DNA from 3 places in the Stenotrophomonas sp. 14P6.2.3 genome. Region 3 is predicted to be linked to each of the others. Evidence: predicted binding sites of a transcription regulator. Region 3 holds the regulator's gene; each other region holds the start of a gene.
The links. The regulator HrcA, encoded in region 3, represses chaperone genes, less so after heat shock. The targets are predictions, from matches to a motif close to TTNGCACTCNNNNNNNNNGAGTGCNAA.
Positions count from the first base shown of each region.

Region 1 (3,252 bases), on a different contig from region 3:
CTGCCCTCGCTGCTGGTGATCACCCCCGGTCAGGGCCAGGACGATGCTCGGCTGGCGCGCGCGCTGGAAAGCCTGCCCGGGGCAGACCTGGTGCAGCACGACGCGTTGTGGCGCCAGCGCCTGGATGCATGGCTCGCGTTCGGCGCGCGGCTGGTGCAGGTACTGTCGGTGCTGCTCGGCGTCGGCGCCGCGCTGGTGGTCGGCAACACCGTGCGCCTGGACATCCAGGCCCGCCGCGAGGAAATCGGCGTACTGCAGCTGCTCGGCGCCAGCGATGGCTTCATCCGCCGCCCGTTCCTGTACCTGGGCGCCTGGTATGGCCTGGGCGCCGGCGCGGTTGCGCTGGGCCTGATCGGCATTGCCGGTGCCGCCCTGCGCGCACCCCTGGCCGAACTGTCGCGCAGCTATGGCAGCCCGTTCGTGCTGCATGGCCTGGACCTGCTGCATGGCAGCCTGGTGCTGCTCGGCACCTTGCTGCTGGGCTGGCTGGGTGCGTGGCTGGTGACCGGTCACTTCCTCCGCCAGACCCGCCCGACCGACACCTGAGACCGGCATGCAACCGCAAGCGCTGAAGCACCTTGAAGGGCCCGCGACGCGGGTGATGGTGGTTGACGGTTCCAAGCTGGTGCGCAAGCTGATCGCCGACGTGCTGCAGCGCGATCTGCCGGGCGTGGAGGTGATCGGCTGCGACAGCATCGAGGACGCCCAGCATGCGCTGGCGCAGGGCCCGGTCGATCTGGTCACCACCTCGCTGACCCTGCGCGATGGCGACGGGCTGGCGCTGGCACGGACGGTGCGTGAAGCCGCCGGCCAGGCCTATGTGCCGGTGATCGTGGTCTCCGGCGATGCCCAGCAGCACCTGGAGCAACGCCGTTTCACCGAGTACGTCACCGACTACTTCGACAAATCGCTGGGCCACGAGGCTCTGGCGACGTTCGTGCGCGGCTACGTGCAGCCGCAGACCATTCCCGGCGCGACCATCCTTTATATCGAGGACAGCCGGGTGGTGGCCGAGGCGACCAAGCGCATGCTCGAGCGCCAGCAGCTCAACGTGATGCATGTGGTCAGCGCCGAAGAAGCGTTCACCCTGCTGACCGCCGAATCGCTGGGGCGCAGCCGCCATCGCATCGACCTGGTGCTGACCGATGTGACCCTGAAGGGAGAGCTGAGCGGCCGCGACGTGGTGCAGCGCGTGCGCGTGGACTTCGGCTACGGCAAGCGCCGCCTGCCGGTGCTGGTGATGACCGGCGATGGCAATCCGCACAACCAGACCGGCCTGCTGCAGGCTGGCGCCAACGACCTGGTGCTGAAGCCGATCGAAGAGCGTCTGTTGATCACCAAGGTGCTGTTCCAGCTGCGGCTGGCCCGGTTGAATGATGGACCCCTGTTGCGATGACGTGTTGCGATGATCGATGAAGTAGTGGACACCCCAGCGATCCAGCTGGAACCGAGCTGGAAACAGCGTGTAGGCGATTACCTGCTGCAGCCGCAGATGCGCGAGCTGTCCAGCTTCCTGCGGCAGCGCAAGGCCAGCGGCGCGGCGGTGTTTCCGCCCGGCCCGCAGATCTTCGCCGCGTTCGATGCCACCCCGTTCGATCAGGTGAAAGTGGTCATCCTCGGCCAGGACCCGTACCACGGTCGTGGACAGGCCCATGGCCTGAGTTTCTCGGTGCAGCCGGGTGTGCCGGTGCCGCCGTCGCTGTTGAACATCTACAAGGAGATCGAGGGTGACCTCGCCATCCCGCGCCCCGACCACGGCTGCCTGATTCCCTGGGCACAGCGCGGCGTGCTGCTGCTCAACGCCGTGCTGACGGTGGAAGAGGGCAAGGCCGGTGCCCACCAGGGGCGCGGCTGGGAAGGCTTCACCGATCACGTGGTGGATGTGCTCAACCGCGAGCGCGAGGGCCTGGTGTTCATGCTCTGGGGCGCCTACGCGCAGCAGAAGGGCAAGGTGATCGATGGCGGTCGCCACCGCGTGCTGAAATCGCCGCATCCCTCGCCGCTGTCGGCCCACCGTGGCTTCCTTGGCTGCCGTCATTTCTCGATGGCCAACGAGTACCTGCAGCGCCGTGGGCAGGCCCCGATCGACTGGTCGCTGCCGCCGCGGGCGTCGCTGGCGCCATCGGGCTGAACGGCGGGCAACGCCGCCCGGTGATTGAAGGGCGAAACCGCCGCCTGTTCAGCTCCCTTTGACCCGGAATGGCCGTGTTTTCCAGGCTAGTGGGTTGAATTCCAAGGGATTGTGTATCCCGAAAAGCGCGCTCGCCACTGTCATCAAATCGCGTTACGGTAGGGCTCTGTTTGGGACCAGTGTTTCATCAGTGGAATGCTGGAACTTTTTCCTCCTTTAGCAGTCCAATTCCCCGACTGCTAAGATGGGTGCCTATGAGCCAGAACACCTCTACTGCCCTTGTGGCAAACAATCTGCCGATTCCCAGTGCGCTCGGTTCGCTGGACGCCTATATCGGTGCCGTGCACCAGATCCCGGTGCTGTCGGTCGATAACGAACAGGACCTGGCCCGTCGCTTCCGCGACGGCAATGATCTGGACGCTGCCCGTGAGCTGGTGCATTCGCACCTGCGCTTCGTGGTGCACGTGGCCCGCGGCTACAACGGCTACGGCCTTGCGCTGGGCGACCTGATCCAGGAAGGCAACATCGGCCTGATGAAGGCGGTCAAGCGCTTCGACCCCGACATGGGCGTGCGCCTGGTGTCCTTCGCCGTGCATTGGATTCGTGCCGAGATGCACGAGTTCATCCTGAAGAACTGGCGCATCGTCAAGGTCGCCACGACCAAGGCGCAGCGCAAGTTGTTCTTCAACCTGCGCAAGTCGAAGAAGCGCCTGGGCTGGATGAACGCCGCCGAAGTCACCGCGGTGGCCAAGGACCTGAACGTGTCCGAGCGCGAAGTGCTGGAAATGGAATCGCGCCTGTCCGGCCGCGATATCGGTTTCGATGCGCCGACCGACGAAGACAACGACCATGCACCGCCGTCGCCGGCTGCGTATCTGGTGGCCAATGACGAAGATCCGTCGATGGCCTACGAGCGCGAGGACAGCGAAGACAACCAGATGCAGCTGCTGCGTGAAGGCCTGGCGGAACTGGATGCGCGTTCGCGCGACATCATCCGCCGCCGCTGGCTGGATGCGGACAGCAAGGTGACGCTGCAGGAGCTGGCAGACGAGTACGGCGTGTCCGCCGAGCGTATCCGCCAGGTTGAAGCGAACGCGCTGAAGAAGATGAAGGCGCTGTTT
Region 1 is NZ_JBYOLA010000007.1:1,411-4,662, forward strand. It holds gene ftsX (permease-like cell division protein FtsX) at 1-546, shown strand, start outside; gene AC27VL_RS07600 (response regulator) at 554-1,396, shown strand; gene ung (uracil-DNA glycosylase) at 1,406-2,131, shown strand; gene rpoH (RNA polymerase sigma factor RpoH) at 2,386-3,252, shown strand, end outside.
Region 1: a site for HrcA is predicted at 2,348-2,374, ahead of rpoH (RNA polymerase sigma factor RpoH). Genes of this name have one in related genera too.

Region 2 (3,252 bases), on a different contig from region 3:
GAAGGCGATGCGGCTATCGGTCGCCGGGCGGGCACCCTGCGCGTCGGTGATGCGTGCGGCACGGATGTCGAAGCGGCAGGCTTCACCGGCGACCAGCGCGGTATTGGTCGACAGCTTCACGCTCTTGCCGCTGGCCGGCCAGGTCAGCGGTACGCTGCCGGAGGTGCCGCAGGTCAGTGCGAAGGCGCCGCTGGCGAGGTTGACCGTCTCGCTGAACACCACTTCCAGGTCGGCGGCGGCCGGGAAGGTGCTGCTGCCCTGTGCGGGCGTGGTGGTGGACACCGAAGGCGGCGTGTTCGGGCCCGGGGTGCCACCGCCGCTGAAGGTCTGGTTGTTGTTGCAGCTGCCGAAGGTCTGCCTGGCCGATTCGGCCCAGGTGAAGTGCGCGTACTGGCTGCCGCTGCCGGTCAGCTGCAGCGAGGTGCCCGCCGCGGTGCTGTTGGTTTCGGCAACCGGAATGTTCTGGCTGGTCATGCCGGCGGCGGGGCCACCGGAAGCGGTGATCGCGCCCTCGTAGCTGAGGAACTGGACCACCTTGCCGCTGGCGTCGACCAGGGCGATGCCGTCGTTGGGGCCGTTCTGCAGGCCGTTGGTGGGGTAGGTGACCACGGCCAGGGTGGCGCTGCCGCAGCTGGCCGCGGTTCCCGCCGGTACTGCGTTGTTGGCGTAGACCGTGGCGGCCGACGGATTGCTGCCGTTGTAGAGGTACAGGCGGTAGCCGGACAGGTCCTCGCCGGCGGTGGCGACCACTTCGATGGCTTCGCCGACGTCACCGGCAGCGGTGCTGTCGTCGTAGTGCAGTTCGTTGATGAAGACCTCGGCCTGGGCCGGCGCGGCGGCCAGTGCCAGCAGGCAGGCGGCGGCGAGCGGGGACAGCAATCGCATCGACTACTCCTTGTGATTGGGAATGCCGGGCCACCCTAAAGCCGATCTGGTGACACTTTGTCGTAAATGAACGCCAGATATCTGACAGTGAGACGCCCATCACCAAAATACCGGATCCGCGGACATCGAGCTGTCGCGGCGCATCGATAAAAATTTGCCGGCCGGGCCTTGAAAGGTCCCCGGGGGTCTCCATCTCTGTCGTGCTCCCGACCTGTCGGGCTTTTTCACGCGCGTTGCTGGCAGTCACCTGGTGTGAGTGCTAACATCGCCGGACTTTTTCAGACCAATCAATAACTTAAGAGGTCCCACATGAGCATCAAGCCGCTGCACGACCGCGTTGTGGTCAAGCCGATCGAAGCCGACGAAGTTTCCGCCGGTGGCATCCTGATCCCGGACTCCGCCAAGGAAAAGTCCACCAAGGGTGAAGTCGTGGCCGTGGGCCCGGGCAAGCCGCTGGACAACGGCACCGTGCGCGCTCCGTCGCTGAAGGTCGGTGACAAGGTCATCTACGGCCAGTACGCCGGCAGCTCGTACAAGAGCGAAGGCGTCGAATACAAGGTCCTGCGCGAAGACGACGTGCTCGCCGTCATCGGCTGAGCGTCGGCGCGACCTGCTTCATACCCTGATTCCAAACACCCAGCTGCCGGGCATGGCCCGGCGCTACCAATGAGGTAACTGCAATGGCTGCCAAGGATATTCGTTTCGGTGAAGACGCCCGTTCGCGCATGGTGCGCGGCGTCAACGTTCTCGCCAATGCCGTCAAGGCCACCCTGGGCCCGAAGGGCCGCAACGTCGTGCTCGAGAAGAGCTTCGGCGCCCCGACCATCACCAAGGACGGCGTGTCCGTCGCCAAGGAAATCGAACTGGCTGACAAGTTCGAGAACATGGGCGCGCAGATGGTGAAGGAAGTCGCGTCGCGTACCAACGACGACGCCGGCGACGGCACCACCACCGCCACCGTGCTGGCCCAGGCCCTGATCCGCGAAGGCGCCAAGGCCGTTGCTGCCGGCATGAACCCGATGGACCTCAAGCGCGGTATCGACAAGGCCGTCGTGGCTGCCGTCGCCGAGCTGAAGAACATCTCCAAGCCGACCGCTGACGACAAGGCCATTGCCCAGGTCGGCACGATCTCGGCCAACTCGGACGAGTCGATCGGCCAGATCATCGCCAACGCGATGAAGGAAGTCGGCAAGGAAGGCGTGATCACCGTTGAAGAAGGCTCGGGCCTGGACAACGAGCTGGACGTGGTCAAGGGCATGCAGTTCGACCGCGGCTACCTTTCCCCGTACTTCATCAACAACCAGCAGTCGCAGACCGCTGACCTGGATGACCCGTACATCCTGCTGCACGACAAGAAGATCTCCAACGTCCGTGACCTGCTGCCGGTGCTGGAAGGCGTCGCCAAGGCCGGCAAGCCGCTGCTGATCGTCGCCGAGGAAGTCGAAGGCGAAGCGCTGGCGACCCTGGTGGTCAACACCATCCGCGGCATCGTCAAGGTCGTGGCCGTCAAGGCGCCGGGCTTCGGCGACCGTCGCAAGGCGATGCTGGAAGACATGGCCGTGCTGACCGGCGGCACCGTGATCTCCGAGGAAGTCGGCCTGTCGCTGGAAAAGGCCACCATCAAGGACCTGGGCCGCGCCAAGAAGGTGCAGGTTTCCAAGGAAAACACCACCATCATCGATGGCGTGGGTGACAAGGCTGCGGTCGATTCGCGCGTTGCGCAGATCAAGACCCAGATCGAAGACACCTCCTCGGACTACGACCGCGAGAAGCTGCAGGAGCGCGTGGCCAAGCTGGCCGGTGGCGTTGCAGTGATCAAGGTCGGCGCTTCGACCGAAATCGAAATGAAGGAAAAGAAGGATCGCGTCGACGACGCCCTGCACGCTACCCGTGCAGCCGTTGAAGAAGGCGTGGTTCCGGGCGGCGGCGTTGCCCTGGTCCGTGCGGTCTCCGCGCTGGCTGGCCTGAAGGGTGCCAACGAAGACCAGAACCACGGCATCCAGATCGCCCTGCGCGCGATGGAAGCCCCGCTGCGCGAAATCGTCGCCAACGCCGGCGAAGAGCCGTCGGTCATCGTCAACAAGGTCAAGGAAGGCACTGGCAGCTTCGGCTACAACGCCGCCACCGGCGAGTTCGGTGACATGCTGCAGTTCGGCATCCTGGACCCGACCAAGGTGACCCGTTCGGCGCTGCAGAACGCAGCCTCGATCGCTGGCCTGATGATCACCACCGAAGCCATGGTTGCCGACGCTCCGAAGAAGGATGAGCCGGCCATGGGCGGCGCTGGTGGCATGGGCGGCATGGGTGGCATGGGCGGCATGGACTTCTAAGTCCCGCTGCACCGGTAGCGGCCGACCCAGGTCGGCA
Region 2 is NZ_JBYOLA010000007.1:44,476-47,727, forward strand. It holds gene AC27VL_RS07810 (endonuclease) at 1-885, opposite strand, end outside; gene AC27VL_RS07815 (co-chaperone GroES) at 1,195-1,482, shown strand; gene groL (chaperonin GroEL) at 1,566-3,215, shown strand.
Region 2: a site for HrcA is predicted at 1,122-1,148, ahead of AC27VL_RS07815 (co-chaperone GroES). Genes of this name have one in related genera too.

Region 3 (3,252 bases):
TTCAGGCGCTGCAGGGCCAGCGGATCCTTGCGCAGGTCGATGCCCTGGTCCTTGTTGAACTCTTCAACCAGGTACTCGATGACGCGGTTGTCGAAGTCTTCGCCACCCAGGAAGGTGTCGCCGTTGGTGGCCAGCACCTCGAACTGCTTCTCGCCGTCGACGTTGGCGATCTCGATCACCGAAACGTCGAAGGTGCCGCCGCCCAGGTCGTACACAACGATCTTGCGATCCTTGTTGTCGCCCTTGTCCAGGCCATAGGCCAGCGCGGCCGCAGTCGGCTCGTTGATGATGCGCTTGACGTCCAGACCAGCGATGCGGCCGGCGTCCTTGGTCGCCTGGCGCTGGCTGTCGTTGAAGTAGGCCGGCACGGTGATGACCGCTTCGGTGACCTTCTCACCAAGGAAGTCCTCGGCGGTCTTCTTCATCTTCTCCAGCACCTTGGCCGAGATTTCCTGCGGCGCCATCTTCTTGGCATCGCTGGTGGACACCCAGGCATCGCCATTGTCATGGGCCAGGATGCCGTACGGGACGTGCGCGATGTCCTTCTGCACTTCGGCGTCGGTGAACTTGCGGCCGATCAGGCGCTTCACCGCGTAGAAGGTGTTCTTCGGGTTGGTCACGGCCTGGCGCTTGGCCGAGGCACCGACCAGGACTTCGCCGTCCTTGGTGTAGGCGACGATCGACGGGGTGGTGCGATCGCCTTCCGAATTTTCGATGACGCGGGCCTTGCCGCCGTCCATGATCGCCACGCACGAGTTGGTGGTGCCGAGGTCGATACCAATGATCTTGCCCATGGGGGACTCCTTGAAGGATGTTGTTTTTGTCAGTCCGGCCGTTCGGCCGGTGGATGAATGGGATGTGGGGGAGGCTCGTGGAACATTCAAGCCACCCCTCGAACGCTGTGTTTCCGCTCGCCCAACACGTTCAGCGTCGGTCGTGCCGATGCCCCGTCCGGGGCGAGGACACCCGCGCCAGGCCTGGCCCGGCGCGCGGGGTCAATCGGCGGCAACCACCACCAGCGCCGGCCGCAGCAGGCGCTCGTTGAGCAGGTAACCCTTCTGGAACACGGTCACCACGCTGCCCGGGGCGGCGCCGGGGGCGGCGACCTGGCTGATCGCCTGGTGGTGTTCCGGGTTGAACGGCTGGCCGGTCGGGTCCAGCAGGACCAGGCCGTTGTCGGCGGCAACCTTCAGCAGCTGCTTGTAGGTCATTTCCAGACCTTCACGCAGCGGATGGGCATCGTCGCCGGCGGCCTTGAGGCCGGCATCGAGGCTGTCGAATACCGGCAGCAGCTCGCCCAGCAGCTTTTCGTTGGCGAACTTGCGGGCCTGCTCGATATCGCGGGCCACGCGCTTGCGCTGGTTGTCGAGGTCGGCGCGCTCACGCAGCGCTTCGGCCTTGACCTGCTCCACTTCGGCACGGAGCTGTTCGATCTGTTCGTTGACGCCCTCGGCGGCAGCTGCGTCGGCGGCGGCCTGCTGGGCGGCGATGTCTGGCTGATCTTGATTCATGTCTGGGTCCCTGGCGGTCACTCTCCGCCTCCACCCACCCTAGTGTGGGCGGGATGCTGCGTTTCAAGCGTCCGATGCACCTGGACTTCGCCCGCCGGGCGAAAAGGCCGCACCGAGCACATCGGCGGTGGCCTGCACCAGCGGGATCATGCGGTCGTAGGCCATCCGTTTCGGCCCGATCACGCCCAGCACACCCAGTACCTGGCCATTGGCGGTGTATGGCGCGGTGACCAGCGAGACGCCCTGCAGGGGCACCACGCCGGTTTCTTCGCCGATGAAGATGCGCACGCCCGGGGCCTGGATGGTCCGCTCCAGCAGCTGCAGGATCTCGCGCTTGCTGGAAAACAGCTCGAACAGTTCGCGCAGGCGCTCCAGGTCGGACAGGTCCTGCACCCCCATCAGACGGGTCTGGCCGGCCACCAGCATGTCGTCGGCCGGCGGCTGCAGGGCCTGCTCGGCCAGCTCGATGCTGTGCGCCAGCACCTGTTCCAGCTCGGACCGCGCGTCGCGCAGCTCCAGAAGCAGGCGGGTACGGATCTCGGCCAGGGGCAGTCCGGCGAAGTGGGCATTGAGGTAATTGGCCACCTGCTCCAGCTGCCCCGGTGCGAAGTCCTGGCGGGTCTCGATCACCCGGTTCTGCACCTCATTGTCGGCAAACACCAGGATCGCCAGCACCCGGCGCCCGTCCAGCGCCACGAAATCGATCTGGCGGAAGGCGAACTGCTCACGCCGCGGCGCGCTGACCACGCCAACAAAATGACTCATCGCCGACAGCAGCTCCGAGGCACTGCCGAGCAGGGCCTGGGTACTGCCGCCTCCGGCCAGCTCCTGACGCAGCCGGGCCAGCTCACCTTCGCCCGGCGGCTGCATCTGCAGCAGGCTGTCGACGAACACCCGATAGCCATGCGCGGTCGGAATCCGGCCCGCCGAGGTATGCGGCGACGCCAGCAACCCAAGATCTTCCAGGTCACCGAGGATGTTGCGGATGGTGGCGGGACTGACCTCCAGGCCGGCCACGCGCGCCAACGTCTGCGAGCCCACGGGTTCGCCGTCCTGGATGTAGCGCGCGATCAGCGTGCGCAGCAGGTGCCGCGCGCGTGGGGCAAGTTGGTCGGGAGAACCGTGCATGGAATCAACCTGTGAGACAGGGACATTAGATAATGGCGACGCATCCCCTTGGCAAGTCATTGGACGACCCCGCCGCGCGTGCTAGCGTTGCGCGGCTGCAGACACCCCCTTACCCATGCTCAGACATCTTTCAATCAAGGATTTCGCCGTCGTCCGCGCCACCGAACTGGAGTTCGGGCCGGGCATGACCGTGGTTTCAGGCGAGACCGGCGCGGGCAAGTCGCTGATGGTCGACGCCCTGGGCTTCCTGTCCGGCCTGCGCGCCGACAGCGGCGTGGTGCGCCATGGCGCCGCCAGGGCCGAACTGTCGGCCGAGTTCGCGCTGGACCAGCTGCAGGCCGCCCGCCAGTGGCTGGCCAGCAACGAGCTGGACGATGAAGACCAATGCCAGCTGCGCCGCGTGATCCGCGCCGACGGCGGCTCACGTTCGTGGATCAACGGCCGTCCGGTCACGCTGGCACAGCTGGCCGACCTGGCCGGCCTGCTGGTGGAGATCCATGGCCAGCACGAGCAGCAGGCCCTGCTGACGCGCCCGTCGCAGTTGGCCCTGCTGGACGCCTATGCCCGCAACGAAAGCGAACGCCGCCAGGTACGCCGCGCTGCCGCCACCTGG
Region 3 is NZ_JBYOLA010000025.1:10,793-14,044, forward strand. It holds gene dnaK (molecular chaperone DnaK) at 1-794, opposite strand, end outside; gene grpE (nucleotide exchange factor GrpE) at 996-1,511, opposite strand; gene hrcA (heat-inducible transcriptional repressor HrcA) at 1,575-2,639, opposite strand; gene recN (DNA repair protein RecN) at 2,755-3,252, shown strand, end outside.